One region of the Starkeya sp. ORNL1 genome, then DNA from elsewhere that is predicted to be linked to it. Evidence: riboswitches for the same ligand, from Rfam matches in the RefSeq annotation. Region 1 holds a riboswitch; each other region holds the start of a gene.
The links. Region 1 has a riboswitch for thiamine pyrophosphate ahead of G3545_RS12325 (ABC transporter substrate-binding protein). Riboswitches for the same ligand answer to the same signal wherever they lie in the genome.
Positions count from the first base shown of each region.

Region 1 (10,358 bases):
CGGCTTGGTACTGCCGCTTGCGTTGGTCGGCCTGTGGGCGGCGCTCAGCGCCGGGGGGGCGATCAATAGCCGGCTGCTGGTTCCGCCGGCCCAGGTGGTCACGACGGCCATTGAAGGCTTTTCCGACGGCTCGGTGCCCGGCGCGCTGGCGGCGACGTTGCTGCGCGCGCTCGCCGGCTGGAGCATCGGCGTCGCCGCCGGCCTGCTGGTGGGGATCACGCTCGGCCTCTCCGGCGTCGCCCGGCGGCTCGCCGATCCCACCATCAACAGCGCCCGGCAGATCGCACTGTTCGCCTGGATCCCGCTGCTCAGCGCCTGGTTCGGCAATGGCGAGGTGATGAAGATCACCCTCATCGCCATCGGCGCCTTCTTTCCGATGGCGCTGGCGGCGGAGGCCGGCTGCTACAATGTGCCGGCGCCCTATCGCGAGGTCGGACGCGTGCTCGAACTGGACCGCTGGACCACGCTCACGCGCATCGTGCTGCCGGCGGCGACCCCGGCGCTGCTGTCCGGCCTCGAACTCTCGCTCAATATCGCCTGGCTCGGCACCTTCGGCGCCGAATATCTGATCGGCACCGGCTACATCAACGGCATGGGCGACGGGCTCGGCGCCTATCTCGCCGCCGCCCGCGAATATGCCCGCATGGACAAGGTGATCGTCGGCGTGGTCTCGCTAGCGCTGCTCGGCCTCGCGCTCGACCGCGCCATCGTGCTGCTCTCAAGGAGGATATTGCCGTGGTCGAGGCACTAGAAGCGACACGGCCCGTGCCGGCCGAGAACGCACCGCGCCGCAGCTCGGTCGAGATACGCGGCGTCTCCAAGACCTTCATTGTGGACGGCGGCAAGGTCGAGGCGCTGGCGGATGTTTCGCTCAGCGTGCGGCCCGGTGAGTTCATCAGCCTGGTGGGGCCGAGCGGCTGCGGGAAGTCGACGCTGCTGCGCTTCCTCGCCGGGCTCGATCTGCCTGACAGTGGCAGCATTGCCGTCGACGGCGTGCCGGTCGCCCGGCCGAGCCTGACCCGCGGCATCGTGTTCCAGGACCATCGCCTGCTGCCCTGGCTGAGCGTCACCGACAATATCCTGCTCAGCCTCAACAGCCGTCCGGGCACCGACGCCGAAAAGCGCGAGCGGGTGGCCGAGCTGATCCGCCTGGTCGGCCTCGCCGGCTTCGAGAACGCCCATCCGCATCAGCTCTCCGGCGGCATGTCGCAGCGCGCCGCCATCGCCCGCAGCCTTGCGCCGCGCCCGCGTTTGCTGCTGCTCGACGAGCCGCTCGGCGCGCTGGATTCGCTCACCCGCTCCTATCTGCAGGACGAGTTGCTGCGGCTGTGGGAGCATGAGGGCATCACCGTGGTGATGGTGACCCATGATGTCGAGGAGGCCGTGTTCCTGTCCGACCGCATCGTGGTGATGGATCCCCGGCCCGGCCGGGTGCGGCGGATCTTCGACATTCCGGCCGAGCGCCCGCGCCGACGCGCCGCGCCGGACTTCGTCGCGGTGAAGGAGGAAATCCTCAGTCTGCTGCTGGGAGGGCGCGCGCCCGCCGGCTGACCCCTGCCCGCCACGCAATGCTGGCACACGCCCTTGTGGGTGCTCCGTGTCCAGCAGGACTCGTTACCCGGCAGCATCACGCAAGATAGCTTGCAGGGCGTTGTCGAGATACCGACCCACCTCCGTTACGCGCTCATCGCCATACTGGCCAAAGAAGGACGACGGCTTGTCGTATTCAAATATTCCCCTGCCGTTCTCATCCTCGAACAGAACCACTCGGAGCGGCGCATAGAGAGCGGCGGGGAGTTGATAGCGAGTCATCTTTGAGGCGGTCAGGGGATTCCCGATTTCATACTGGATTGCGTTACGCTTGCCGCCCGCAATCTGGAGCAAGGCGCCATGATCGCGTTCAAGGAAGATCGACAGTTTCGGTCCCTTCTCTTCGTACTCCTGCGCAGCTCTCTGGTCACCGCTGCGCAGGACCTCGGAGATACTTGCATCGAGCTTAGGCACCGCTGCCTCAAGCTTTCGGCGAACCTCTGCGAACGGCCGCACCGACGAAATTCGAATGTGCTCAACCGCGATTGTGTGTGATGAGACGGAAGCTTCGGCCATTTCGTAGGTGCTCTCGGAGGCCGACTCTAAGGGCGGCCGGTCGCTGTGGATCTGCGGATTCGACTGCGCGTTCGCATATGTGGCTGCCGTGAGGAGACCTCCCGCGGCGCTCGCTGCCAGCAACCGGCGGCGTGAAATGATATTCATGTCTTGCTCCAGTAGTTCAGCATGCCTTGACGGCACATGAAGGAGCCGCATATCGACTTCAAGGTCGGAGAGTCCATTATACGTTGGCGCGTCAGATATACTTTGGGATTATTTACTTGATCGACAATCGGCTGATCATGGACGGCACGAGTTGGTCTGGAGCGTGTTTTCTCGAACACCCCGACGCACCGGAGCGTGGAAAGCTCGCGCCGCTTGGCGATCGAGATGCGGTAGCCGGCCGTCGCCGGCTTGATTGCGGGAGGCTACAACGGCCGATGCTCTCCCGTATCCTCCGCCTTCCCCTCGAGATCATCGTCACAGTCTTCATCCTGCTGGATGAAGCCGCCCGGCCGATTTACATGCCCCTTGTCCGCACAGTGGCCAGGTGGCGGCTGACCAGGGCATTCGAGAACTGGGTTGCGGAGCGCCATCGTTTTACGATTCTCACGCTACTGGCCGTCCCGTTCGCCATTGTCGAGCCCCTCAAGGTGATCGCCTTGCTGTGGATCGGACGAGGCTCGGTCTCGCTCGGGATCATTACGCTCGCGCTGGCACATCTGGTAAGCTTCATCATCGTCGAGCGCATCTACAGTGCAGGTCGGGAGAAGCTCCTCACGATCGGCTGGCTTGCCTACGTCATGAGCCTTGTGGCCGCCGTCCGGAAGTTCCTCTTGGAATGGATAAAGTCCGCAGCTTTCTGGCGGGCCGCGGGCAGGCTGCGGGCGGAAATCGCGGCGTCGTTCCGCTCGCGGGAAAGGAAACCCTAACCCGCACCCCGAAAGCGGCCTCCTGACCCCTGCCCGCAGCGCAATACTGGCACACGCCGTTGTGGGTGGACGGCACGCTCCGGCTGCGCTCGGCTAGCCGCAACGCAAGACACCATCCCGGCCCGCGCCGCCCCAAGCGTGCGCCACTCGGAGATCGAGGACCACCTCATGGCCAGCAGCAAGCAACTGCATCTCGGCGCCTTCATGCGCCCGGTGAGCATCCATACCGGCGCCTGGCGCTATCCCGGCGCCTGGCCCGACGCCAATTTCAATCTCAAGCACCTCACCCGCCTTGCGCAGACGCTCGAGCGCGGCAAGTTCGACGCCTTCTTCATGGCGGACCACCTCGCGGTGCTGAACATGCCGGTGGAGGCGCTGAAGCGCAGCCACACCGTGACCTCGTTCGAGCCGTTCACGCTGCTCTCCGCGCTCGCCGGGGCGACACAGCGCATCGGGCTGGTCGCCACCGCCTCGACCACGTTCGACGAGCCCTACCATGTCGCCCGCCGCTTCGCCTCGCTGGACCATATCAGCGATGGCCGGGCGGGCTGGAACATCGTGACGACGTCGAACCCCGACGCGGCGCTCAATTTCGGGCTCGAAGACCATATGGAGCATGACGAACGCTATGTCCGCGCCCGCGAATTCTATGATGTGGTGACCGGGCTGTGGGACAGCTTCGCCGACGACGCCTTCAGCCGCGACGTTGCGAGCGGGCTCTATTTCGACCCCGAGCGGCTGCATGCGCTCGCCCATAAGGGCAAGTATTTCTCGGTGCGCGGCCCGCTCAACATCGCCCGGCCGGTGCAGGGCTGGCCGGTGATCGTGCAGGCCGGCGCCTCGGAAGCCGGGCGCCAGCTCGCCGCCGAGACCGCGGAGGCGATCTTCGCCGCAGCGCCGAACCTCGCCGCCGGCAAGGCCTTCTACGCCGATATGAAGGGCCGGCTCGACAAGCTCGGTCGCCCGCGCGACCACCTCAAGATCCTGCCCGGCGCCTTCGTCGTGGTCGGCGACAGTGTCGAGGAGGCCCGCGCCAAGCGCGCCAGGCTCGACAGCCTGGTGCATTATGACAGCGCCATCGCCTCGCTCTCCATCGCGCTCGGCCATGATGCCTCCGGCTTCGATCCGGACGGGCCGCTGCCCGACATCCCCGAGACCAATGCCAGCCGCAGCGCCCGCGAGCGGGTGATCGACCTCGCCCAGCGTGAGCATCTCACCGTGCGCCAGCTCGCCCAGCGGCTTGGCGGCTATTCCGGCCTCGCCTTCGTCGGCACCCCCGCCACCATCGCCGACCAGATGGAGGAATGGCTGATGAGCGAGGGCAGCGACGGCTTCAACGTGATGTTCCCGTATCTGCCCGGCGGCCTCGACGACTTCGTCGACAAGGTGGTGCCGGAACTGCAACGCCGCGGCCTGTTCCGCCGCGAGTATGAGGGCACCACGCTGCGCGAGCATCTCGGCCTGCCGCGGCCGGAGAACCGGTTCTTCACCGACAGTGGAAAGATGGCGCAGGGTGCATGAGGGGTGCCCCGCGCCTGTCCCGAGAATCCAAGCGCTGGAGCAAGTTTGACCGATAATTCGACTTATCCGTTGAAGGGGCTGCCTTTCCACCCTCATCCCGGGCTTGACCCGGGGATCCAGACTTCGACCAGGTGCACGCGGATGGACTGGATCCCCGGATCAAGTCCGGGGATGAGGGCCAACTGGAGCTTTCGGCCAGGTTCTCAGTGCGCCATCAGCACCGGCACCGTCATGCGATCGAGCACGTCGCGGGTGACGCCGCCAAGCACGAATTCGCGCAGCCGCGAATGGCCGTAGCCGCCCATCACCACCAGGTCGATATCGCGCGCCGCCACTTCCTTCAGCAGCACGTCGACCACGCGCTCGCCGGCGGCGGCCTCCAGGCGGCGCAGCTCCACCGACTTGCCGATCCGCGCCAGGTGCTCGGCGATGTCGGCACCGTCGAGGTCCCGCGCCTTGCCGCGTGCGGTCTTGACGATCACCGCCTCGACGAGATCGGCCTTCGCGAGCAGCGGGCGCGCCTCGGAGACCGCCCGCGCGGCGGTACGGCTACCGTCCCAGGCGACGAGGATACGCCGCGCCGAGAATGGCTTCTGCTGGTGGAGCGGCACCAGCAGCAGCGCCCGGCCGGAATCGAACAGCACCGCCTCGGCCACGATCTCGTCCGAGCCCATGCGGTCCGGATCGGGCTGGCTGACCACGGTGAGATCATACAGCCGCGCCATGACGCCGATCTGCTCGGCAATGCCGCCAATGGTGCCGTCCAGGGTCTCGACATCGACGGTCAAGGCCAGCGAGCGGGCGGCTTCCTGGAAACGGTCGATGGCCTGGGCGGCGAGCCGGCGTGCCTCGAGGCGCTGGGTCTCGATGAAATCGGTCGAGAAGGCTTCGGTATAGATCTGGGGGACGTCGATCTCGAAGCTGCCGGCGACGCCGGTGAGGTGCGCATCAAGCGCCGCCGCCAGCGACACCGCATAGTCCGACGCACTGTCGACGTCATCGTCGCCGACCTTCAGATGCACGAGAATGTCCTTGAACATGCCGTCCTCCATCGCTGCCGAACCTGCCGCTTGCGATACGACTTTACACTGGTAACTTGTGCCTGCCTTGATCGGGGTCAAGGCCGCCGGTCGCGCCACGGCTGAGGGACGGCTATAAGTCGTCGAAACCGCGCGAAAGTACCATGGCCCACCTCGTCCGCCCGCTCCTCACCGCCCTCGTTTTGCTCGGCCTGTGGGAAGCCGCGGTGCGGGTGATGGGCGTGCCGGCCTATATCCTGCCCGGCCCCATTCGCATCGGCGCCGCGCTGTGGGACAACCGCACGATACTGGTGGAGAACGCCGCCATCACGCTGGGGGAGATGCTGCTCGGGCTGCTGTGCGGCGCCGCGCTCGGCATTGGCTGCGCGCTCTTGATGGCGGCCTCGCCGACCGCGCGGCGGGCGCTCAGGCCAGTGCTGCTAGTGGCGCAGGCGCTGCCGGTGTTCGCCATCGCCCCGCTGCTGGTGATCTGGTTCGGCTTCGGCCTCGCCTCGAAGATCGTGATGGCGAGCCTGATCATCTTCTTTCCCGTCGCCTCGGCCTTCCATGACGGGCTGGCGCGCGTCGACCAGGGGCTGGTCGACCTCGCCCGGCTCTATGGCGCCGGCACTACGGCCAGCCTCCGTTATATCCGCATCCCCGCCGGCCTGCCGGCGCTGGCCTCGGGCCTGCGGGTCGCCACCGCGGTGTCGCCGATCGGCGCCGTGGTCGGCGAATGGGTCGGCTCCTCCGCCGGGCTCGGCTATCTCATGCTCTATTCGAACGCGCGGATGCAGACCGACATGGTGTTCGCCGCACTCGCCATCCTGCTCACCGTGGCGCTGGTGCTGTTCGCCTGCGTGGACCGGGCGCTGACCCGGCTGGTGCCCTGGGCGCCGGAGACGCTGGGGCGGTAGGGGTTCCTCGGCTTGAACATCCTTCGAGGCCGCCTGCGGCGGCACCTCAGGATGAGGTCGCATTTTAAAGAACTACCTCATCCTGAGGTGCCCGGCGAAGCCGGGCCTCGAAGGATGCTCAAGCCGAGCGCCGCCCCTCGCGGTTGCCGCTCCATGACGCCTCTGTTACGGTCCGACCCGTCCGAGGGGTGTCTCGCAAGAGGCTGAGATGGCGTGAGCCAGACCCTTTGAACCTGATCCGGGTCATGCCGGCGAAGGGACGGAGCCAAGGCCGGGGCGCGTTGCGTCCGCGGCCGGAAGATCCCCCAAAAGCTCGTGTCTCGGGTCTCCACATCAGGAGGAGATCCATGCTGAAGAACCTTATCCCGGCGAAGATCCTGGCCGCCGCCGGCCTTGCACTCGCGGTCTCGCTGTCGCCGGCCGCGGCCGCCGAAAAGCTCACCGTGCTGCTCGACTGGTACGTCAATCCCGACCACGCCCCGCTGATCATCGCCAAGGAGAAGGGCTTTTTCGACGCCCACGGGCTCGATGTGACGCTGGTAGCGCCGGCCGATCCTGCCGCGCCGCCGCGCCTCGTCGCCGCCAAGCAGGCGGAGATCGCGGTCGGCTACCAGCCGAACCTCTATCTCTCGGTGAAGGAGGGCCTGCCGCTGGTGCGCTTCGGCACGCTGGTCTCCACCCCGCTCACCGCGCTGGTGGCGCTGAAGGACGGGCCGATCAAGAAGATCGCCGACCTCAAGGGCAAGACCGTTGGCTATTCGGTGGCCGGGCTGGAGGATGCGCTGCTCGGCGCCATGCTGACCGACGCCGGGCTGAAGCCCACGGATGTCACGATGGTGAACGTCAATTTCGCGCTCTCCCCGGCGCTCGTCGCCGGCAAGGTCGATGCGGTGATCGGCGCCTATCGCAATTTCGAACTCACCCAGATCAGGCTGGAGGGCAAGGAAGGCACCGCCTTCTTCCCGGAAGAGCATGGCGTGCCGGTGTTCGACGAGCTGATCTACATCACCCACAAGGATCTCATCGCCGACCCGCGACTGAAGAAGTTCCTCGCTGCGGTGGAGGACGCCACCATCTTCATCCTCAACCATCCGGACGAGGCGTGGGGCGTGTTCGTGAAGGCGAACCCGAAGCTCGACGACGAATTGAACAAGACCGCCTGGGCCGACACGCTGCGCCGCTTCGCCCATGCCCCGGCAGCGCTGGACAGCGAGCGCTATGAGCGGTTCGGCGAGTTCATGAAGGCCCATGGGCTGATCGACAAGGTCGAGCCGGTGGAGACCTACGCTCCGAAGCTGCCCTGATCGATGTCGTCGTCCCGGACGGCCCAGAGCATGTTCCGCAAAAGTTGGAAGACTTTTGCGATTCAGAACATGCTCCGGCCAGTGCACGAGAGCACTAGCTCATCGCTCGGATGGTTCCATCCGAGCGGCTAGGGCTCGCGGCCGATCCGGGATCGCGCGCCGAAAGAGGCGCACCTTCGTCACGCGATCCCGGCTCTACGGCTTCGCCTCCGGCCGGGATGACGACTCTTCTTTCGCGTCAAAGCCATAAGACAGCGCGTGATAGAGCGGCTCCGGCGTGATCAGCCGCGACAGGCCGGCGGCGAGCAGCGTCACCGCCATCAGTGGCACCGTCATGCCGGCATCGTCGGTCATCTCCAGCACGATGATGAAGGCGGTGAGCGGGGCCTGCACCACCGCGGCGAAATAGGCGGCCATGCCGAGCAGCGCCACCGCGCCGATATCGACGCCCGGCAAGAGCTGGGCGAGATTGGTGCCGAGGCTGGCGCCGATCGACAGCGAGGGTGAGAACAGCCCGCCGGGTATGCCGCTCGCCGAGGACAGCACCGTCGCCGCCAGCTTGGCCGGGGCGTACCACCAGGGCTGGTCGGCACCACCCTGGAGCAGCAGCTTGGCTTCGGCATAGGCGCTGCCGCCGGCAAAGCCGCCGGTCGCAATGGCGAGCACCGCGACGATCAGCCCGCACACCGCGCCGGTGAGCAAAGGGCGGGCGCGCATCCATTTGAGCCAGCGCAGCGGCGCCATGGAGAGGAACACCAGCAGCCGCGAGAACACCGCCCCCATCGCCCCGCCGATGAGCGCGCACAGCACGACGGCGATCCACAGGCTCCAGCCTTTGGCGCTGCTGCTGACGACGCCGAAATAATCATAATTGCCGACCAGCAGCAGCGTGGTGATGCCGGAGATCACCACGCAGGCAACGACCAGGCTGGAGAGCCGCCGATCATAGGAGTGCGCCATCTCCTCGATGGCAAACAGCACGCCGGCAAGCGGCGCATTGAACGCGCCGGCGATACCCGCGGCCGAACCGGCAAGGATCAGCCCCGGTTGGCGGCCGATGCCGGCGTAGGAGCCGACCATGAACATGATGCAGGCGCCGATCTGCACGGTGGGCCCCTCGCGGCCGATCGAGGCGCCGGCGGCGAGCGCCAGCGTGGTCATCACCACCTTGGCGATTGTGACGTTCGGGGCGAGCAGCTTACGGGCCAGCGTGCCGTCCTGGTGGCGCCGCGCGGCGATAGCCTGCGGAATGCCGCTGCCCTGCGCGCCATCGAACCAGCGCTTCGTCGCATAGGCGAACAGCGCGAAGGTGGCGGGTGTGATGAGGAGCAGCGCGTAGGCGTTCCAGGCGAACAGGCGGTGGTAATAATCCTGCGCGGCATCGGCGACATAGGCGAAGCCGATCGAGACCAGCCCGACCGCCACCGCGCCGAGCAGGAACACCCCGCGGCGGCGCCACAAAAGCGGCGAAGACCAGAGGATACGGGCGCGCTCTATGTCCGCCCGCCATGGCAGCCCGCCACCGAGCCGCACTCCGTTGCCGTCCGCCATCGCTTCCCCCGTGCGCCTATGGCTGGATCGCACGGGACGGGCGAGCGGGCAATGTGTGGGCGTCGCTGATGCGAGCATCCTTCGAGGCTCCGCTGCGCGGAGCGCCTCAGGATGAGGTCGCTTTTTAGATGGACCTCATCCTGAGGTGCCCGGCAAAGCCGGGCCTCGAAGGATGCTGCAACAGGACGCCGCTACGCCGGCACCGGCTCCGCGCCGGTACCCGAGCCCTCCAGTCGCGCTGGCCCGTCCTCGCTGCGCTCCAGCACGATCTGCCGGTCGTGCAGCGGGCGCAGGCTGGCGCGGTGGCCGATGGAGAGGATCGCGGTCTGCGGCAGGCGGTGGCGCAGCACGCCATAGAGCGCGGTTTCGCCCGGCTCGTCGAGGTTCGAGGTCGCCTCGTCCAGCAGCAGCACGTCGGGCTTCGCCAGAATGGCGCGCGCGATGGCAAGCCGCTGCTGTTCGCCGCCCGACAGGATCGATGGCCACAGGCCGGTCTCGTCGAGCCGCCCGGCGAGATCGGCAAGGCCCACTGCCTCCAATGCCTCGCGCAGCGTCTCGTCGGAATAGTTGATCATCGCCTCGGGATAGGCGAGTGCACCGCGCAGGCTGCCGACCGGGAGGTATGGCCGCTGCGGCAATGTCAGCATGCTGGCGCCGGGCGCCAGCGCCACTTCGCCATGGCCATAGGGCCAGATGCCGGAGAGCGCGCGCAGCAGCGTCGACTTGCCGGTGCCGGAGGCCCCTGTCATCAGCACCGCTTCGCCCGCGGCGACACGCAGGCCCGCGACCTCCACCAAAGCGCGCCCGTCGGGCAGCCGCACCTCGACATCGTTCGCCGCGAAGGCCGCGCCGTGCCCGGCCGGTACGCGGCGGAAGGCGGTGGCGAGGGTCTCCGCCTGGGTCACCTCGACCGACTTCTCGAAGCCGGTAAGACGGTCAACCACCGACTTCCATTCGGCGAGCGTCTGGTAGGCATTGATGAAGAAGGAGAAGGAGCCCTGCACCCGGTCGAAGGCCGAGGCGGTC
Region 1 is NZ_CP048834.1:2,552,601-2,562,958, forward strand. It holds gene G3545_RS12290 (ABC transporter permease) at 1-751, shown strand, start outside; gene G3545_RS12295 (ABC transporter ATP-binding protein) at 736-1,551, shown strand; gene G3545_RS12300 (DUF302 domain-containing protein) at 1,615-2,253, opposite strand; gene G3545_RS12305 (hypothetical protein) at 2,370-3,020, shown strand; gene G3545_RS12310 (LLM class flavin-dependent oxidoreductase) at 3,189-4,541, shown strand; gene G3545_RS12315 (universal stress protein) at 4,745-5,581, opposite strand; gene G3545_RS12320 (ABC transporter permease) at 5,725-6,477, shown strand; TPP riboswitch at 6,652-6,754, shown strand; gene G3545_RS12325 (ABC transporter substrate-binding protein) at 6,825-7,781, shown strand; gene G3545_RS12330 (chloride channel protein) at 7,977-9,332, opposite strand; gene G3545_RS12335 (ABC transporter ATP-binding protein/permease) at 9,524-10,358, opposite strand, start outside.

Region 2 (10,358 bases), 3.0 Mb from region 1:
GCAGCTTTTCGCGTTGAATATCGGTTTTTCGCGCTAAGCTTGTCCCCAAGGTTCATGTTCCCTACGGTTCCTGCGTATTCGAGGTGAGACATTCGCATGATCTTGGCGATCATGTATTCCGCATTGGGCTTCCTGCTCGCGACGCTGCTGGCGCTGCTCATCCTGCCGGCGGTGTGGCGGCGTGCCGTGCGCCTCACCACCAAGCGGATCGAGGGCGCCATCCCGGTGTCGATGGCCGAAATCCAGGCCGACAAGGACCAGCTTCGCGCCGAGTTCGCCATGAGCGCACGGCGGCTGGAGCATGATGCCGACCTGCTGCGCGAGCGCACCGTGACGCAGTTCGAGCAGCTCTCGAAGCAAGGCGCCGAGCTCTTCCAGCTGCGCACCGAGCGCGACGCCGGCATTGCCCGCATTGCGGAGCTGGAAACTGCCAATACCGGCTTCGCCGAGGTCTCCTTCCGCCATGTCGACGAACTGGCGGAGCGCGACGGCGCCTTCGCTGCGCTCAGTACCGCCCACGGGACGGCGCAGCAGCACCTCGCCGCCATGATCGACCGGTTCAATGAGGCGACGAGCCTGTCCGACAGTTTGCGGGTCGAGAATGTCGCTCTCACCGCCGAGGCCGACGGCCTACGAGACCAGATCGCCGATCTGCAGCGTGAGTTCGCCGCGACCCAGGCGCTGCTCGGCGACGATCGCGGCTCGCTGCGTCAGGCGATCGAGACGCTGGGCACCGAGCGCCTGCGGGCCGAAGAACTGGGCGGACGGCTGACCGAGGTCGAAGCCGCGCTTGCCGCCAGCCGCACCGAGGCCGAGGCGCTTGCGCAGCACGTCGCTGCGCTGGAGGCCAAGGCTTCGGAGCTTTCCAACCGCGCCGGGGGCAGCGAAGACGCGCACCGCGCTGCGCAGGCCGAGCTCGCCCGCATCGCTGGCGAAGCCGCGGCGGCGAAGCAGGAGGCCGACGGTGTCGCCCGGCAGTTGCGCGATTCCATCGAGATGCTGCGGGCCGAGAAGACGATGCTGGAAGGCGCCCTCACCCAGGTGCGCGAGGATCGTGCCCGGCTGAGCAGCGCGCTTGAGACCCGCCCGGCGGAAGCCGCCAACGGGGCCATCGCAGCCGAACCAAGCGCCGCGGATGCCATGCTGCGCGATCGGCTGAGCGACATCGCCGCCGAGGTGGTGCACATGACCGCGGTGCTCGAAGGCCCGGATTCCCCGATCCGGGCGATACTGGCGGCGAACGACGAAAACCGGGAGAGCGACGAGGCCACCGGTCCGACGACGGCGCCAACGGCCCCGACCCTTGCCGACCGCATCCGCGCCATCCAGAACCGCGCCCGGCGCTGAGGCTCACGGCACAGCGAGCCGCGTCATCCTGAGGTGCGAGCCCACGGGTCTTGCCTTTGGCAAGCCCGAGGACAGGCTCCGCGAGGCTCGAAGGATGCTGAACCAGTAGGCGTTTGATCGGGGACGGGTATCCTTCGAGGCTCGGGCGTTGCCCGAGCACCTCTGGATGACGTGGTTCTTTTCGGAAGTGCATTTTCGGTGGCAGGCGGGTTACGCAGTTGAACGCAGCCCGACCTCACAACCCCGGCGCGGCGGCCGTGGCGGTGGCCGGGCCTTGTGCCAGGCCGGACGCCATCTCCAGCGCCTCGATCTGCCGGCGGGTCGCGGCCGGCAATTTGCGGTCGTCGACCGCCGAGGTGAATTCGCGCTCGCGATGCGGTAGCGCCTTGTCGCCGCGGAACACCATCACGCCGTTCGCGGTGACGACGAGATCGCCGGCCTTCAGCGTCGGATCGTCCATCACATCCATCGGCGCGACGCCCATGGTGCTGCTGGTATTGCAGGTGCAGCTCGGGCTGATCTCGGTGCGATAGGCATAGGCGTGTTCGAGCGAGGAATAGGCCGCCCCGTCCTTGGAGCGGGCGGCGTCGATGCCGGCCTCGCGGTCATAGGAGGTGAACACCTTGGTCGGCGAGGCCGGGCAGAAGCTGTTGCAGCGCTCGACCGCCACCTCGTGGGTGGAGGAGGACACGCCGGTCAGCGGAAAATAGCGCCCGTCACAGGTGCGCACGCAATAGACGACGCCACCCCCACCGCTGGTGCGCGGACGGCGCGGCGTCACCGTGATGGAGAGCCCGTCCCGGTCCGGCATAGCTGGTGCATAGGACATGGGCGCTGAGGGGCGCGGCCGCAGCCAGTCGCCCCGCAGGAAGCTGATAAAGGGATTTTCCGCGGCGGCAGGTGCCGCGAACAGCATGATGCCTGCAAGCACGGCCACGAGCGCACCAAGTGCGCGAAATCTCGACAGTCGCATGATGCCAGCCCCCGACCACCAATGAGCTTAGATGATGCCGCGGCAATGAAAACCGCAGTCTCGCCGATTGGTTTCCGCACTCTTGCCCTTTTTTGCTGAATTACGCCGTAACGAGCTCTTCATCTTTTGTTCATATGTGGGGCAACGGTTCCGGCTTTCCGTAGCGGCGTGCTCGATTACACTGCCTACCGCGACGACAAGCGCCGGAAAGGCGCATCCGAGGAAACGCCAAGGACGCCACACCATGAATCTCGCCCGCATGCTCAAGGCCCGCGCCAGCGCGGGCAATCCGGTTCGCGTGGGGCTGATCGGCGCCGGCAAGTTCGGCTCGATGTTCCTGTCGCAGGTGCGCACCGCGCCGGGCCTGCATCTCCTCGGCATTGCCGATCTCTCGGTTGAGCGCGCCCGCGCAGCGCTGGTCCGGACCGGCTGGGACGCGGACGCGGCGATCGCCAGCTCATTCGACGAAGCACTGCGGACCGGGCGTACCATGCTCACGCAGGATGCCGAGGCGCTGATCGCGACCGGCGGGCTCGACGTCGTGGTGGAAGCCACCGGCAATCCCGCCGCCGGCGCCCGCCATGCCCTCAGCGCCATCGCCAATGGCCGCCATATCGTCATGGTCACCGTCGAGGCCGACGTGCTGGTCGGGCCATTACTGGCGGCGCGGGCAAAGGCGGCCGGCGTGATCTATTCCATGGCCTATGGAGACCAGCCGGCATTGGTCTGCGACATGGTCGACTGGGCGGAGACCTGCGGCTTCCGCGTCGTCGCCGCCGGCAAGGGCACGAAATATCTGCCGGCCTATCACCGCTCGACGCCGGACACGATCTGGGACTTTTACGGCCTCACCGCGGAAGAGGCGGCGCGTGGCGGCATGAATGCGCAGATGTTCAACTCCTTTGCCGACGGCACCAAATCCTCCATCGAGATGGCCGCCATCGCCAATGCGACCGGGCTCGCGGCGCCCTCCGACGGCCTGCTGTTTCCGCCCTGCGGCGTCGACGATCTCGCCACTATCCTGCGGCCCAGGGCGCATGGCGGTGTCCTGGAGCGCACGGGCATGGTCGAAACCGTCTCCAGCCTCGAGCGCGACGGCCGCCCGGTTTTCCGCGACCTGCGCTGGGGCGTCTATGTGGTGTTCGAGGCCGACGAGGCGCCGAGCGGCGACTATGCCCGCCGCTGCTTCAGGGAATATGGCGTGCTGACAGACGCCTCCGGCCGCTACACCGCGCTCTATCGCCCCTATCACATGATCGGGCTGGAGCTCGGCGTCAGCGTCGCCGCAGCCGCGTTGCGCCATGAGGCTACCGGCGTCGCCGAGCAGTTCAATGCCGACGTGGTGGCCGTGGCGAAGCGCGACCTCAAGGCCGGCGAGACGCTGGACGGCGAAGGCGGCTTCACGGTGTGGGGCAAGCTCTTCCCCGCCGCGACCTCGCTCGCCCGCGGCGGCCTGCCCATCGGCCTCGCCCACGGCGTGACGCTCAATCGCGACATAAGCGAGGGCGAGATCGTCGGCTGGGCGGATGTCGCCGTTCCCGACAACGACACGGTGCGTCTGCGCCGCGAGATGGAACGTCAGTTCGGCGCCGGCTGGCTGACGGCGGCCGAGTAGCGGGGGTCTGGACTTGTCCGCCTGCCGCCGGTAGATACACGCCACGGTCTGCAGTTCACCGAGGCGTTGCCGCCCCGCGAGGGGAGCTAAACCTGCACCTCTACCGATGACCCGCACTTGTCCTTGTGCCGAGTCGCAAGACGGCAACCTCGACGATCCTCAACGGAACGGCGCACATCGAGGATAAGTCATGCCCAGGCTCCAACTGGCCTATGAGGTCGCGGACATTTCCGCCCTCGCCCGCTCCCTGCGCGATGGTCTCGGCAAGCTCGAACGCATGCCGGGCCATGTCGAACTGCTGAACCTGCTGGCCCGCGCGGCCGGCTTCCGGAACTTCCAGCACTACCGCGCCGACGTGGAGTTCCGTCAGCGTCCAGGCGATCCGCCCCTGCCCCAGCCGGCGCCCGATCACGCCCGCTGCGCGAAGGCGATGCGCCTGTTCGACGGCGACGGACGCATTGTCCGCTGGCCGACCCGGCGGAACCAGCAGCTCCTGTGTCTGTGGGTGCTGTGGTCGCGGATTCCAGCCCGCGAAGTCTTTGCCGAGCGGCAGGTCAATGACCTGATGAACCGCTGGCACCATTTCGGCGACTACGCCCTGTTGCGCCGGGAGCTGATCGGTCTCGGCCTGATGCGGCGCACGCCCGACGGGCGCGAGTATGCCCGCATCGAGCAGAAACCACCGCCGGAGCTCGGCGTGCTGCTGGCAAGGCTGCGCGAGCGAGGGGCGGGGTGAAGACGCCGACCTGCTTGCACCATCATGGCCGGGCTTGTCCCGGCCATCTCGGCCTCTGATGTATTGTCGGGAATCGTCATCCCCGGCGCGAGGCCGGGGATGACGGTCATTCACGCCGGCTCGCGGGTCGCCAGCACCCATTCGCGGGCGCGCGCTTCCGGGTCGGCGTTGAGCAGCACGTCGGTCACCACCGCAACGCTGTCGGCGCCGGCCTCGAAGCAGCCGGCGGCGCGCTCGATGGTGAGACCGCCGATCGCCACCAGCGGCACCTCCCCTACCCGCTCCTTCCAGGCGCGGATGCGCGCCAACCCCTGCGGCGCCCACTTCATCGCCTTCAGGATGGTCGGGTAGATCGGGCCGAGCGCCACATAATCGGGCCTGGCGAGCAGCGCGGTCTCCAGCTCCGCCTCGTCATGCGTGCTGAGGCCGAGCTTCACGCCGGCGCTGCGGATCGCCGGCACATCGGCCTCGGCGAGGTCCTCCTGGCCGAGATGCACGTAGTCGCAGCCAAGCTCGATGGCGAGCTTCCAGTAATCATTGATGATGAGCTGCGCACCATAGCGGGCGCACAGTTCGCGCGCCTCCGCAATCTCGTGGCGCAGCGCCGCCTCGTTGATGTCCTTGGCGCGCAGTTGCACCAGCTTCACGCCCTGCGGCAACAGGCGCGGCAGCCATGAGGCACGGTCGACGATGAGGTAGAAGGGGTCGAGAAGCTTGTCGGCCACTATCAATCTCCCAACACCGCACGGCCCATGACCGGGGTGGACGGCGCCGCCATGTCGCGCACTTCCATCGGATCGGCAAGCACCGCCTCGCGCCCGGCCTCGATGGCGCGGGCGAAGGCGCGCGCCATGCGCACCGGATCGCCGGCCTTGGCGACCGCGGTGTTCAGCAGCACCGCGTCATAGCCCATCTCCATCGCCGCCGCGGCATGGGAGGGCACGCCGATGCCGGCATCGACCACCATCGGGATGCCGGGGAAATGCGCGCGCAGCGAACGCAGGCCGTAAGGGTTGTTCAGCCCGCGGCCGGAGCCGATCGGCGCGCCCCACGGCATCAGTACCTCGCAGCCGGCTGAGACCAGCTTCTCCGCCACCACGAGGTCCTCGGTGGTGTAGGGGAACACCTGGAAGCCGTCGCGCGACAGGATGCGCGCCGCCTCGACCAGGCCGAACACGTCGGGCTGCAGCGTGTCGTCCTCGCCGATCACCTCCAGCTTCACCCAGTCGGTGCCGAACAGTTCGCGCGCCATCTCCGCAGTGGTGACGGCTTCCTTCACCGTCTTGCAGCCGGCGGTGTTGGGCAGCACCTTCACGCCGAGCTCGCGGATCAGCGACCAGAAGCTCTGGCCGGCTTTGGAGGCCCCGGATTCGCGGCGCAGCGACACGGTGACGATCTCCGCGCCGGAAGCCCGGATCGCCGCGGCGAGAATCGCCGGCGAGGGATATTGCGCGGTGCCGAGCAGCAGCCGCGAAGTCACCGCGGTGCCGTAGAACTCGACCATGTCTGGCTTGGGATTGAGTGCGTCCATTCTTGCGTCCTCTCAGCCGCCCTGCATGGGGGCGAGGATTTCCACGCGGTCACCTTCCGCGATCGGCGTGGCGTCGCGCTTGACCGCACGCACCATGGCGCCGTTCAGTGCCGTCGCTACCTTGGCATCGCCGAGCTCGAGTTCGACGATGAGTTCGGCGAGCGTGCGGGCGCCGGTCTGCGACGCCTCACCATTCACGACGATGTTCATCCATCACCTCCGGGAAATGGGCCCCGTCGAACGCCACCTCCGCCGCCCGTCGCGCCAGCGCGGGAGCCAGAAGGAAGCCGTGGCGGTAGAAGCCGTTGACATAGATGGTCTGCCCACGTTTGCGGATGCGCGGCAGATTGTCGGGAAAGGCCGGACGGACATCGGCGCCGATCTCCACCACCTCGGCCTCGCCAAACGCCGGGTGCAGCGCATAGGCGGCGGACAGCAGCTCCAGCATGGAGCGGCCGGTGACGCGGCCGCGCTCGTCATTCTCGATCGAGGTGGCGCCGATCATGAAATGCCCGTCGCCGCGCGGCACCACATAGACCGGGATGCGCGGATGCAGCATGCGCACCGGGCGCTTCAAGGCGATCTCGCGGGTGAACAGCACCAGCATCTCGCCCTTGACGCCGCGGAGATCAGCAAGCTGGTCGCGGGCGGCAATACCCCGGCAATCAACGGTGATGTCGCTCTCGCCGGCGCGGCCGGCTTCGGCATCCAGCCCGTTCTCCTGATAGATGATGGCGACGCCGAGTTCGTCGGTCAGCTTGCGTGTCAGCGCGGCGAGTGCCTTGCGCGGCTCGAGATGGGCTTCGGTGGGAAAGAACAGGCCCTGGTCGAAGCGGCCATCGAGATCTGGCTCCAGCGCGCCGAGCTTCTCGCCGTCGATCCATTCGAAACCCTCGGTGCGCCGGGCGAAGCGCCGCAGATCCGGCAAATCGCGCGGCTGCGCCAATACCAGGCTGCCCTCCAGCGGCACGTCGGGAACCTCGGCGCGCCAGTATTCGAGGGATTCGAAGCCGAGTTCCGCGACCAGCGGCTCCGCGCTCTCGCGCTCGCACCACGGCGCCAGCATGCCGCCGGCGTACCAGGAACAGCCCTGCCCCGAGCCGGGATTGCGCTCCACCACGGTAACCTTCGCACCACGTCTGGCGAAGGCGTGGGCGCAGGTCAGGCCAGCGACGCCGGCGCCGACCACGGTCACACGCATGGCGTTGTCGCCGTCCCAGCGCCCACGCGGCAAGCTCTCCCGCGCGGCCTCGGTCGCGGTTTCGTCATATGCAATGTTCGGAGACGTCACTCGCTCCTCCCTCCGCCAGTCCAAACTGGATCAGGTTCGAAGGGTCGCCATGCCGCTTGCGGAATTTCCGCTTGCGCCGATGGCCTCTCAGCCTCCTGACGAGGCTCCCCTGGACGATTTCGATATAGTCCTTCCCCGGCGCGATGTCACCGTGCCGTCAATAATATTCACGGGCGCAAATAGCCGCGAACGAATGTCAGGCGTGGCGCGGCTGCAGCGTCACCACATTGCCGCGGCGGCTGCGCGCCGCCGACGTCACGGCCCGCTCCAGGCTGTCGCGGCTGAACGGCTTGCCAAGCCGCAGCAGGTCCGGATCGGCGCCTTCGGGCAATTCGGCATAGCCGGTGCCGAGCACCACCGGCAGATTGGGCCAGCGCGCCTTGATCGCCGCGGCAAGCTGTACGCCGGTCATGCCCGGCATCGCCTGGTCGGTGAGCACGACGTCGAAGGTCCGGCCGGATTCCAGCAATTCCAGTGCCTGCATGCCGGTGGAGGCCTCCGCGGTGGCATAGCCGAGGTCCTCCAGCATGGCAGCGGTGGAGGTCAGCACCAGAATGTCGTCATCCACCACCAGCACCGAACTCACGCCCTGCGGCACCGGCGGTGCCTCGGGAACCAGCGCCACCGGTGGCACGACTTCGGGCCGGACGCCGGCGATCGGCAGCCAGATCTCTGCCGTGGTCCCCTCGCCCACCTGGCTCTTGAGCACCAGCCGGCCGCCGGACTGCGCGGCGAGGCCGTGCACCATGGCGAGCCCGAGCCCGGTGCCCTTGCCGACGCCCTTGGTGGTGAAGAACGGCTCGGTGGCTCGGGCCAGCGTCGCCCGGTCCATGCCCGGCCCGTCGTCGCTGACCGAAAGGCAGAAATAATGCCCGTTCGCCAGGCCGCTGCCGTCGCTGCCCTCGGAGGCGTCATTGGCGACTTCCTCCTCGCGCGCCGCGATCACGATGGAGCCGCCATTCGGCATGGCGTCGCGCGAATTCACCGCAAGGTTCAGCAAGGCGAGTTCGAGCTGGTTGGCGTCGACGCGCGCCCGCGCCAGGCCGAGCGGAAAGCGCGTCTCGATGCGCACGCTCGGACCGATGGAGCGGCGCAGCAGGTCCGCCATGCCGAGCACGAGGTCGGGCACATCCACCGGCTCTGGCTTCAGATCCTGCCGGCGGGCGAAGGCGAGCATGCGCTGCGTCAGCGCCGCGCCGCGCTGGGCGCCCTGGATGGTGTTGTCGATCAGCCGGAGCAGGCGCGCATCATCCGGCGCGCGCTTGCGGGCAAGCTCCAGATTGCCGAGGATGACCGCCAGCAGATTGTTGAAATCATGGGCGATACCACCCGTCAGCTGGCCGACGGCCTCCAGCTTCTGCGCCTGCCGCAGCGCCTCTTCGGCGCGTCGGCGCTCGGTGACATCGATCAGGCCGCACAATGTGCGGAGGATGTTGCCATCATCATCGCGCTCGGCAACGGCGGAGAGAATGCAGTCGAACACCCGCCCGTCCTTCGCCACCAGCCGGTATTCCGCCTCGCGCAATTCGCCGCTGGCGAGCAGTCGCGGCCAATGCTCCTCATTGCGCTGCCGGGTGGAATCCGGCGTCATGAAGTCGGTGATCGGATGGCCGATGACGTCCTCGCGCTCATAGCCGAGCAGCGCCAGCCAGCGATCGCTGACCTGCTCGATGCGCCCGTCGGGGCCGAGCGAATGCAGTGGCAGCGGCGTCTTGCGGTAGAGGAAGCGAAAGCGCTCCTCGCTCTCGCGCAGCACGATAGCCTCGCGATCCGCCAGTGAGGCGAACCGCCGGTCGTAGATCGCCGCCATGGCTGCCGCGCACAGGATCACGAAGGTGGCGGCGGTCACCCCGACGACGAGTTGCACACTGCCGACCAGCGCGGGCTCGACGGCGAGGTGGTCAGCGGGATGCATCTGGAAATCGGTGCCGAAGATCGCGACATAGTGCATGCCGGAAATGGCAATGCCCATGGCGACAGCGGCGGCGAGCTTCTGACCCAGCGAATGCGTGCGAAAGGCGAGCCACAGTGCCGCCGTGGACGCGCCGATCGCGATCAGGATGGACAGCACCACATAAAACGGGTCGTAGCTCAGGCGCGCGCCGACATGCATCGCCGCCATGCCGGTATAGTGCATTCCGGCGATGCCGAACCCCATGATGACGCCGCTGAGGGCGATCAAAGGCAGCGTTACCTGGTCGCGGCTGGCGACATAGAACCCGAAGCCGGTGGCAAGCAGCGCGATGATGAAGGAAAGCAGCGTCAGCTGGACATCATAGGTGGCCGGCATCACCGCGCTGAAGGCCAGTATGCCGACGAAGTGCATCGACCAGATGCCGCCGCCGAGCACGAGCGCGGCAGCGCCGAGCCAAGCCCTGCGCCCCCAGCCGTCAGCGTGGCGGATGCGCCCGGCAAGGTCGAGCGCAGTGAAGGACGCCGCCATGGCAATGAGGATCGACAGCGCGATCAGCGATGGGCTTTGGGAGCCGAGCGTGCTCACGGCCGCGGCTCCGGACGCGCGTACGGTTGCGGGCGGGCGCACTTTTCGGGGCGGGCGGACATGGCAACTCGACGCTCGAATGCCCTCGATCACGTTTCATGAAACGTAATCGATTCCAAACAGACGGAGCATGATGTTATCCGAAAACCGCTTCGCACTTTTCGGCATCATGCTCCGGACGCCCGCTAAAATGACTCAACTCAACCCCTAAGGAAACCGTTTCGCCTCAGTGGTCTTAATGGCCCTTCGCAACGTGTTCGGGCTTGCCCTTGCGCTTGGTCGAGGCGAGTTCGTCAAGCTGCTTCTCGCTCATTGATTCATACATGCCCTTCGAGGCGCCCTTGAGCGCGCTCTTCGGCTCTTCG
Region 2 is NZ_CP048834.1:5,833,275-5,843,632, reverse strand. It holds gene G3545_RS27375 (hypothetical protein) at 97-1,347, shown strand; gene G3545_RS27370 (DUF2865 domain-containing protein) at 1,583-2,284, opposite strand; gene G3545_RS27365 (SAF domain-containing protein) at 2,565-3,935, shown strand; gene G3545_RS27360 (DUF2087 domain-containing protein) at 4,126-4,671, shown strand; gene G3545_RS27355 (thiamine phosphate synthase) at 4,782-5,396, opposite strand; gene G3545_RS27350 (thiazole synthase) at 5,399-6,175, opposite strand; gene thiS (sulfur carrier protein ThiS) at 6,215-6,412, opposite strand; gene thiO (glycine oxidase ThiO) at 6,390-7,403, opposite strand; TPP riboswitch at 7,484-7,614, opposite strand; gene G3545_RS27335 (MHYT domain-containing protein) at 7,690-9,993, opposite strand; gene G3545_RS27330 (DUF3008 family protein) at 10,229-10,358, opposite strand, start outside.
Region 2: linked by a shared signal. The riboswitch ahead of thiO (glycine oxidase ThiO) and the one ahead of G3545_RS12325 (ABC transporter substrate-binding protein) in region 1 are both predicted to bind thiamine pyrophosphate.

Region 3 (10,358 bases), 2.4 Mb from region 1:
AAGCGCCGGCCGGGAGCGAGCAAGGCTGATACGCCGCGTTGCCTCCCCTGATCGGCGGGGACATGATCCGCACCGATCAGGGGAGGACACACCATGAAGCTCGTCCGCTTCGGCGCTGCCGGCATGGAGAAGCCCGGCCTCATCGATGCCAGCGGAGTGGTGCGCGATCTCTCCGGCATCGTTGCAGACATTGGTGGGGACACGCTCACGCCGGCCGGTCTCGACCGGCTGCGCGCGCTCGACCCAGCTTCGTTACCCGAAGCGCCGGCCGGCGTGCGGCTCGGCGCCTGCGTCACGCGGCCCGGGCATTTCATCGCCGTCGGGCTCAATTATGCCCACCACGCCGAGGAGGCGGGCATGGCGATCCCGACCGAGCCGGTGCTGTTCTCCAAGGCGCCGAACTGCATCGTCGGCCCGGACGACGACATCATCCAGCCCATGGGCTCGACCAAGCTCGATTGGGAGGTCGAACTCGGCATCGTCATCGGCAGCCGCGCCCGCTATGTCGAGGAAGCCGACGCCGGTCGGTATATAGCCGGCTTCTGCCTCGCCAATGACGTCTCCGAGCGCGCCTTCCAGATCGAGCGCGGCGGGCAATGGATCAAGGGCAAGAGCTGCGAGACCTTCGGCCCACTCGGCCCCTGGCTGGTGACGCCCGACGAGATCACCGACGTGCAGAACCTCTCCATGTGGTGCGACGTCAATCACGAGAAGCGCCAGCGCGGCTCGACCCGCACCATGATCTTCGGCGTGAACTTCCTCGTCGCCTACATCAGCCGCTTCATGGTGCTCGATGTCGGCGATGTCATCATCACCGGCACGCCGCCGGGCGTTGGCCTCGGCATGAAGCCACCGGTCTATCTCAAGCCGGGCGACGTGGTGACGCTCGGCATGGACGGGCTCGGCGAGCAGCGCCAGACGGTGGTGGCGTTTCCCGGCTGACACACCCTGCCGGAACATGTTCCAGCGTCAATCACGAGCGCGCGAGAGCGCCCGGGATGCGATTGCTCCGCTTATTGGAAGCTCTCTATGTTGCGGCGCAGCGGAGTCGGGAGTGCTTCCGCGTAACCGGGAGCCTGTTCATGATCCGCCGCCTTGTGCTTGCCGCCATGCTCGCCCTCAGCGCCATCACCGTGGTGTCCGCGCAGTCCAACATCGTCGAGCAGCGCGAGGCGCTGTTCAAGGCAATGAACCGCGAGGTGCGGCCGGTCGGCGCCATGCTGAAGGGCGAGACCGCGTTCGATGCTGCCAAGGTGCAGGCGGCGCTCGACCTCGTCATCAAGAATGCGCAGGTGCTGCCGACCATGTTCCCGGCCGGCTCGCAGGACGGCAGCGAAGCGCTTCCGGTGGTGTGGGAGCGCAATGACGAGTTCAAGGCGCTGTTCGCCAAGCTGGGCGATGAGGCGGCGAAGGCCAAGGTCGCGATCACCGACGATGCCAGCCTCAAGGCGAACTTCCCGAATGTGCTGCGCGCCTGCGGCAATTGCCACCAGACCTTCCGCAAGAAGAGCTGATCCATGGATGCGGTGTCCAAGGCGCGCTCCGGCACCGCACTGGCGGGCCAGGCGCCGGCGGTGCTCGCCTGGGACCTGCCGACCCGGCTGGCGAAATGGACGCTCGCGGTGCTGGTGGGGCTCGCCTTCGCCAGCAAATATATGGCGATGTCGGCCTCGTCTGGCACATGTGGAACGGCCTCGCCATCCTCACACTCGTGGTGTTCCGCCTGTTGTGGGGGCTGGTCGGCGGCTCGACCGCTCGTTTCGCCTGGTTCCTTGCCGGGCCCGCCGCGGCGCTGCGCTATGCGGCCGATCTCGTGCGCGGGCGCTCGCCGCGCTATCTCGGCCACAATCCGCTCGGCGGCTGGATGGTGGTGGCGCTGCTGGCGCTCGTCGCGGCGCAGGGCGTGGCCGGGCTGTTCACCACCGACGACATCATCGTCGACGGGCCGCTGGTACGAGTGGCGGGAGAAGACTGGATCAAGCGCGCCTCGGCGCTGCATCAGGACATCTATTGGTGGCTCCTGGGTCTGATAGCGCTGCACGCGCTGGCCAATCTCGCCTATTCGCTGTTCGGCAAGGATAACCTGATCCTCGCCATGTTCACCGGTCACAAGCCGCGCGCGGCCTATGCCGACCAGGCGTCCGCGACGGCTGGCTCGGTCGTGCTGGCGATCGCGTGCCTCGCCGTTTCGGCGGGCATCGTGTTCGGCGGCATCGCGCTCGCCGGGGGCGATCCGTTTCCCTAGCTGAGATCGCGCGGCGGCGCACGGCAGCCATGTAAAGCCGTGCCTTGCCGCAACGGCGCGAACATGCTCCAAGCCGCCGCATGAACGCGCTCAAGGGGATCGCGCTGCAGGTCGGCGCGACCTTCCTATTCACCATCATGTCGGCTTTGGTGCGCATCGTCTCGGAACGGGTTCCGACCGGCGAAGTGATCTTCTCGCGCGCCTTCTTCGCGCTGTTCCCGCTGCTGGCGCTGCTGGCGTTCCGGCGCGAGATCAGCGCCGCGGTGCGCACCGCCAATCCGGTCGGCCACATCATCCGCGGCACCATCGGCGTGTGCTCGATGTTCCTGACATTCTCCGCACTTGCCCGCATTCCGCTGGCAGACGCCACCGCCATCGGCTTCACCGCGCCGCTGGTCACCGTGATCCTCGCCGCGATCTTCCTGCGCGAGACTGTGCAGCTCTATCGCTGGGCCGCGGTGCTGGTCGGCCTGGGCGGCGTGGTGGTGATGCTGTGGCCGCATTTCGAGGGCGGCTTCGAGACGCGCGAGCGTGCGCTCGGCGCCACATTCGCGCTGATGGCGGCGGTGTGCACGGCGAGCGCCATGGTGCAGATTCGCCGCCTGACCGCGACCGAGACCACGCCGGCCATCGTGTTCTATTTCCAGGCATTGGCGTCGCTGGCAGGGCTTGCCACGGCGGCGTGGGGCTGGACGCTGCCGAGCGCGGGCGATGCGGCGCTGCTGCTCACCATCGGCATTCTCGGCGGCATCGGGCAGATCCTGCTCACCGAGAGCTACCGCTATGCGCCGGCTTCGCTGGTGGCGCCCTTCACCTACTCGGCGATGCTGTGGGCGGTGCTGCTGGGCTTCATACTGTTCGCCGAGACGCCCCCGCTGCTGGTGCTGGTGGGCGCGGGGATCGTCATCACGGCCGGCATGTTCGTCATCTGGCGCGAGCGCCGATCGGCGCGGGATGCCGAGGCGGATGCGGCATCGTCGCCCTCCGGCCCGTCGGCCTGAAATCAGAACGCCTTGTAGGTGACGATGGTGCGGGTGTCCTGGATGCCCGGCACGGTCTGTACCTTCTCATTGATGAAGTGACCGATATCGGTGCCTTCCGCGACATAGAACTTCACCAGCAGGTCGAAATCGCCCGCGGTGGAATAGATCTCGGAGGCGATCTCGGCGTCGGCGATGGCGTTGGCCACCTCATAGGAACGGCCGAGCTGGCATTTGATCTGGACGAAGAAAGGGATCATGGCGCGCATCCGTATTTTCAGCGCGCCAAGGGAACAGAAGGGCACGATGCTGGCAACCCCCATAGTCGGTGTTCGCGCTGTACTTGAAAGCGGGTCCCGCTTCGCTTAATTCGACGGGTAACGATCTCGTTGGGGTGTCCGAAAGGGCTGAGAGGCGGTTCCGCCAACCCACGAACCTGATCCGGATCATGCCGGCGGAGGGAACGGGTCGCGCTCATGCCGGGACTTATGCGTCCGGCGTCCGGCGCGTCGCATCCTCCCGGCGGGGAGGACGCCTGATGAAGACCCCCATCGCCGTGACCATTGCAGGCTCGGATTCCGGCGGCGGCGCCGGCATCCAGGCCGACCTCAAGACGTTCTCCGCACTCGGCGTCTATGGCGCCAGCGTCATCACCGCGCTCACCGCGCAGAACACGCTCGGCGTTTCCGGCATCCACGACGTGCCGCCGGATTTCGTCGCGGCGCAAATCGATGCGGTGTTCTCCGATCTCGACGTCGATGCGGTAAAGATCGGCATGCTGTCGCGTCCCGAGGTGATCGAGACGGTTGCCCTCGGGCTCGACCGCCATCGCCTCACCACCGTGGTGCTCGACCCGGTGATGGTGGCCGCGTCCGGCGATCGGCTGCTGGTGCCGGAAGCGGTGGAATCCTTGCGCCGCCTGCTGTTGCCGCGGGCGCTGCTGATCACGCCGAACCTGCCGGAAGCCGCTGCGCTGCTGGATGCAGCGCCGGCAACGAGCGTCACCGAGGCAAGGGCGCAGGCGGAGCGGCTCCTGGCCTACGGGCCCAAGGCGGTGCTGGTGAAAGGGGGGCATGGCGAGGGGCCGGAGAGCGTCGACGTGCTGCTCGATGCTGAGGGTTTCGTTGAATTGCGGGCCCCGCGTGTCGCCACCCGCAACACCCATGGCACCGGCTGCACGCTATCCTCCGCCATCGCGGCCGGGCTGGCGAAAGGCCTGGCGTTGCGGGACGCGGTCGAGGCGGCGAAGCAGTACCTCACCCGCGCCATCGGTCGCGCCGACGACCTGAGCATCGGTCGTGGCCACGGCCCGGTGCACCATTTCCACGCCATCTGGGATTGAAATTCATCCATTGCCATTCCGGAACGGCCGTGAGGCCGTATCCGGGATGGCAAGAAGGTGTTGCGCATCAGCGTCTTACGATCCCGGCTCTTCGCCCTTCGGGCTACGGCCGGGATGACGACATAAAGTTGGTCTCGCGTGTGTCAGCCCCACAGTTCGGGCTTCGGCGGGTAGACCAGGCTGCCTTCATAGTGCAGCGCCGGCTCGCGGTCGCGGGCGAGCAGCAGCGGGCCGTCGAGATCGACATAGCGCGCCGCGCCCGCCAGCAGCAGCGCCGGGGCCATGGCGAGCGAGGTCGCGACCATGCAGCCGACCATGATGTCGAGCCCGGCGGCGCGCGCCGCCTCGGCCAAAGCGAGCGCCTCGGTCAGCCCGCCGGTCTTGTCGAGCTTGATATTGATGGCGTCATAGCGCCCGGCGAGATGGCTGAGGCTCTCCAGCCCATGCGCGCTCTCATCGGCGCAGACCGGGACCGGCCGGATGATCCGCTCCAGCAGGCCGTCATCGGTAGCCGGAAGCGGCTGCTCGACCAGGGTGACGCCGGCGCTGGCACAGGCGGCGAGGTTTGCCTCGAGATTCGCGGCGGTCCAGCCCTCATTGGCATCGATGATGAGTTCGCATTCCGGCACCGCCGCGCGGATCGCGGCCAACCGCTCGGCGTCGCCCTCCTTGCCCAGCTTCAGCTTGAGCAGCGGGCGGCCGGCCACCCGCGCCGCCTCGGCCATGGCCTGCGCGGTGCCGAGGCTGATCGTATAGGCGGTGGTTACCGGCGCTGGAGCGGGGAGGCCGGCAAGTTCGAAAGCGCGGCGCCCGGTGCGCTTTGCCTCGAAATCCCAGAAGGCGCAATCAAGCGCGTTGCGCGCCGCGCCGGGCGGCAGGCGCTCCTGCAGATCGGCGCGGTCGAGGCCGGCTGCGACCTCCGATGCCACGGAGGCGATGAGCGCGGCGACGCCATCGACGGTTTCATCGTAACGGGCATAGGGCACGCATTCGCCGCGCCCGGTCGTCGCGCCGTCGGCAAGTTCCGCCACTACCACCACCGCCTCGGTCTTCGAGCCGCGGGCAATGGTGAAGGCGCCCGCTATGGGAAAGCGCTCGATGCGCACGGAAAGTGTCGGCATGGCGGGGATCCGCGAGGCTGGTTGGCCGGGGAATCGGCGGTCGAGGCGCAATCATAGCAATGCCGGCGAAGCTTCTGTCCTGTAACGTCGCCGGGAAAGCACACAATGGCCAAGAGTTTGCGCTATCATTACCTTGATACCGTCAAGTTGCCCTATGGTCTCGACGGAATCGAGGCGTCCGGATAAGAGGTTGAGTGCCCCGGACCGCCTTGGCGAGCTGGATTAGGAGGCGTTGTTGGGAGCCCGATTTGGGAGCCGCTGAAGCCCCGCTGCTGGCGATGGCCCGCCATGGGCGTGAGTTGGTGTTCGTCGGCAACGGCCGATGGACGGCGGCGCATTCGCACGCGCTCGAATCCGTGGTGGATGCGTGCCTCGAGGAATCCCGTTCCTCCACCGGGCCGACAAGCGCCGCGCGGGTCGACCTGTCCGGCGTCCGCATCATCGACACAGTCGGCGCGTTGCTGCTCGACCGCGTGCTGCGCACGCTCGAGGAAGACGGGGTGCACTCGCAACTGGTCGGGCTTGACCGGCGTTTCCAGCCCTTGCTGGACGAGGTGCAGCGGGGCTGCCACGAGGTGCCGCCGCCACGCCAGCACCGCAACCCGCTGGTAGGCAGCCTCTATGTCACCGGCCGGTCGGTGATGGGTGGCTACGAGGACGCGGTCCAGTTCCTGGGTTTCGTCGGTGCGGTGGTGATCGCGTTCCTGCGGGTGCTGATACGCCCGCAGAATTTCCGCTGGACCTCGATGGTCTATCATCTGGAGCGGGTAGGGCTCAGGGCGGTGCCGATCATCGCCCTCATCACCTTCCTGATCGGCTGCATCATCGCGCAGCAGGGCATCTTCAATTTCCGCAGGTTCGGTGCGACCACCTATGTGGTCGACATGGTCGGCATCCTCACGCTGCGCGAACTCGGCGTGCTGATTGTCTCCATCATGGTCGCCGGCCGTTCCGGCAGCGCCTTCACCGCCGAACTCGGCTCGATGAAGATGCGCGAGGAGGTGGACGCGCTGCGGGTGATGGGGTTCGACCCCAACGAGGTGCTGGTGCTGCCGCGACTGGTCGCGCTGATCATTGCGGTGCCGCTGCTCACCTTCATCGGCAACATGTGCGCGCTGTTCGGCGGTGGCCTGGTGTCGTGGCTCTACGGCAGCATCACGCCGACTATCTTCATGGCCCGGCTGCAGGAAGCCATCGGGCTGAACACCTTCGAGGTCGGCATGATCAAGGCGCCGTTCATGGCGGCCATCATCGGCCTCATCTCCTGCATGGAGGGCATGCGGGTCGGCGGCAGCGCGGAATCGCTTGGCGCCAAGACCACCGCCGCGGTGGTGAAGTCGATCTTCCTGGTGATCGTGGTGGACGGACTGTTCGCCATGTTCTTCGCCGCCGTGAATCTGTGAGGCGAGCGTGGCGCAGGGCATGAACGGCACCAATGGCGCGCATCACGCGGGCGTGCACCCGGGCGAGCCGATCATCCGCGTGCGCGACCTCGTGGTCGGCTTCGGCGACCGCATCATCCTCGATCATTTGTCGCTCGACGTGATGCCGGGCGAGATCCTCGGCTTCGTCGGCGCTTCGGGCGGCGGCAAGTCGGTGCTGACCCGCACCATTCTCGGCCTGGTGCCGAAGCGCGCCGGAACCGTCGAGGTGTTCAGCGAGGATCTCGATACGCTCGGCTTTGAGCAAAAGCGCCTGCTGGAGCAGCGCTGGGGCGTGCTGTTCCAGCAGGGCGCGCTGTTCTCCTCGCTGAGCGTGAAGCAGAACATTCAGTTCCCGATGCGGGAATATCTCGATTTGTCGCCACGGCTGATGGACGAACTCGCCATCGCCAAGATCGAGATGGTGGGCCTCTCGCCGGACGTTGCCGAGAAGGCGCCCTCCGAGCTTTCCGGCGGCATGATCAAGCGCGCCGCGCTGGCGCGCGCGCTGGCGCTCGATCCGGAGATATTGTTCCTCGACGAGCCGACCTCGGGCCTCGATCCGATCGGTGCCGGCGAGTTCGACGAACTTATCGGCACATTGCAGCAGACTTTGGGGCTGACCGTATTCATGGTAACCCACGATCTGGACAGCCTTCACACGGTGTGCGACCGCATCGCGGCGCTGGCCGAAGGCAAGGTGATCGCGGTCGGGCCCATCGAGACGATGCTGGCCTCCGATCATCCCTGGATCTCCGCCTATTTCCGCGGCAAGCGGGCACGGGCGGTGGGTATCGCAAACGAAGGGCGGCGGTGAGACGTAACGCATGGAAACACGCGCCAATTACACCATCATCGGCCTTTTCACCCTCGCCATCGTCGCGGGAGCGTTCGCCTTCGTGTGGTGGTTCACCGGATCGAGCAATCGCGGCCCGCGCGTCTCCTATGACGTCATTTTCGACGGTACGGTGGGCGGCCTGCAGCGTGGCTCGGCCGTTACCTTCAACGGCATACCGGTCGGCGAAGTGACGGGATTGCGGCTCGATGCCGCCGATCCGCGCCGGGTGATCGCCACCATCGCGGTGCCGCCGGGCACGCCGGTGAAGGCCGACACCCGCGCCGAGCTCAATGTGACGGTGCTGACCGGCCTCGGCTCGGTCGGCCTCGTCGGCGGCAGTCCCAATGCGCCGCCGCTGCCGGCGCCGCCTGACGGCCAGTTGCAGACGCTGCGGGCCGACGCCTCGGGCGTTCAGGACCTGATGCAGGGTGCCAAGGAGGTGATGGGCCGGGTCGACGCCATTGCCCGCCGGGTCGACAATCTGCTCGCCGACAACGAGACCAAGATCAATTCGGTCATCACCAATTTCGATAAATTCTCCCAGGCGCTCGGCAATAATTCCGACAACATCAACGGCTTCCTGTCCGACATCGGCGGTGCTGCCAAGCGGATCGACACGCTGGCGCAGACACTCGACAAGATCGCCACCGCCATCGACCCGAACAAGGTCGGCGACACCATCGACAATGTGCAGAAATTCACCAAGCAGCTTGGCGATTCGAGCGACAAGATCCGCTCCTTCATCGACGATGCCAGTGCGATTGCGTCGACCTTCCGCGGCTTCTCCGCCCAGCTCGAGACCACCTTCAACCGGGTCGACCAGATCACCCAGGCCATCGACCCCAACAAGATCGGCAAGGCGGTCGGCAATTTCGAGACCTTCTCGCAGACGCTGGCCAATCGCGCGCCCGATACCGATTCGCTGCTGAAGAACGCCTCCGAGTTGTCCGCCAAGCTCAACGGCATGGCCAACAAGCTCGACACCATCCTCGACAACGTCAATTCAATGACGACCAGCGAGGAAGGCAAGGGCATGTTCGCGCAAGTGTCCAGCGCGGCCGAGGAAGTGCGCAAGCTCGCCGCCAATCTCGACGTGCGCACCGCCGAGCTCTCCAAGAACCTCAACCAGTTCGCCGGGCCGGGTTTGCGTCAATATGAGGCGCTGGCCTCGGACGGACGGCGCACGCTGGCCGAAATCGAGCGGGTTTTCCGCAATCTTGAGCGCAATCCCCGTCAGTTCATCTTTGGCGGCTCATCCGTTCCCAGCTACAGTGGGCGGTAAGCGATGGGGTGGCGCTTGACGTCTATCTGGGGCAGGGAGCTTAACGCGTGACCGGGTTTGAGCGTTTCGGGCGGACGGCGCGCATTGCGGCCGTCATTACGCTCCAGTTGTCGCTCGCGTCCGCGCTGGGCGGTTGCGCTGCCTTGCTGGGCGGCGGCAGCAAGGCGGTGCCGACCTTCGACCTCACCGCGCCGAGCAATTTCACCGCGCCGCGCACCGGCACCGGCCAGCTTCTGGTCGGTGCGCCGACCGCGCTCGCCGTGCTCGATACCGAGAAGATCCTGGTCGAGCCGGCGCCGGGCCAGATCACCTATCTGTCCGACGCGCAATGGAGCGACCGGCTGCCGGCGCTGTTCCAGGCTCGGCTGATCGAATCCTTCGAAAACGGCAATCGCGCCCGCTCGGTATCACGCCCCGGCAGCGGCGTGACCGCCGACTATGCGCTGCTGACCGACCTGCGCTCCTTCGGCATCCAGGCCTACCAGGGCAATGAGGCGGTGGTCGAGGTCTCCGCCAAGATCGTGAACGACCGCACCGGCCGCATCGCCGCGGCGCAGGTGTTCAAGGCGCGCGTCGCGGCCGAGGGCACGGCCGGGGCGCAGGCCACCAGGGCGCTCGACCAGGCCTCTGACCAGGTGTTCGTCGAAATGGTGAAGTGGGCCTCCGCCCGGTTCTGATGGTCTTCGACGCCGCTGAACGCCCGCTCGCGCGGACGTGAAATGCCGTAACGGCAATGCACGCTAGCCTGCGCGGCGAGACGCTCGCCTCGTCAGGAGTTCGCGCCATGTCCGGCAATCCCGCTCCCCGCCCCATGATCCACCGCGCCGGTCCGCTGCTCGCCGCGGGTTTCCTTGCTTTGGCCGGCACCGGCGCCGCATTCGCCCATCATGGCTGGGGCAGCTACGACGCGAACACCGTCGTCACGCTCGAAGGGCCGATCCTCCAGGCCGCCTACGAGTTCCCGCACGGCCACGTCATCATGGAAGGGCGCGGCAAGCGCTGGGACGTGGTGCTGGCCCCGCCTTCGCGGATGAACTCCCGCGGCCTGCCGCGCGAGGAACTAACCGTCGGCAAGGTGGCGAAGGTCGAGGGCTATCCGAGCAAGGTGACGCCGACCGAGATGCGCGCC
Region 3 is NZ_CP048834.1:108,560-118,917, forward strand. It holds gene G3545_RS00500 (YciI family protein) at 1-29, shown strand, start outside; gene G3545_RS00505 (fumarylacetoacetate hydrolase family protein) at 94-942, shown strand; gene G3545_RS00510 (cytochrome c) at 1,083-1,514, shown strand; gene G3545_RS00515 (cytochrome b/b6 domain-containing protein) at 1,610-2,245, shown strand; gene G3545_RS00520 (DMT family transporter) at 2,326-3,246, shown strand; gene G3545_RS00525 (Lrp/AsnC ligand binding domain-containing protein) at 3,249-3,485, opposite strand; TPP riboswitch at 3,606-3,705, shown strand; gene thiD (bifunctional hydroxymethylpyrimidine kinase/phosphomethylpyrimidine kinase) at 3,764-4,567, shown strand; gene dgcA (N-acetyl-D-Glu racemase DgcA) at 4,711-5,688, opposite strand; gene G3545_RS00540 (ABC transporter permease) at 5,937-7,091, shown strand; gene G3545_RS00545 (ATP-binding cassette domain-containing protein) at 7,111-7,926, shown strand; gene G3545_RS00550 (MlaD family protein) at 7,937-9,229, shown strand; gene G3545_RS00555 (ABC-type transport auxiliary lipoprotein family protein) at 9,277-9,906, shown strand; gene G3545_RS00560 (DUF6152 family protein) at 10,014-10,358, shown strand, end outside.
Region 3: linked by a shared signal. The riboswitch ahead of thiD (bifunctional hydroxymethylpyrimidine kinase/phosphomethylpyrimidine kinase) and the one ahead of G3545_RS12325 (ABC transporter substrate-binding protein) in region 1 are both predicted to bind thiamine pyrophosphate.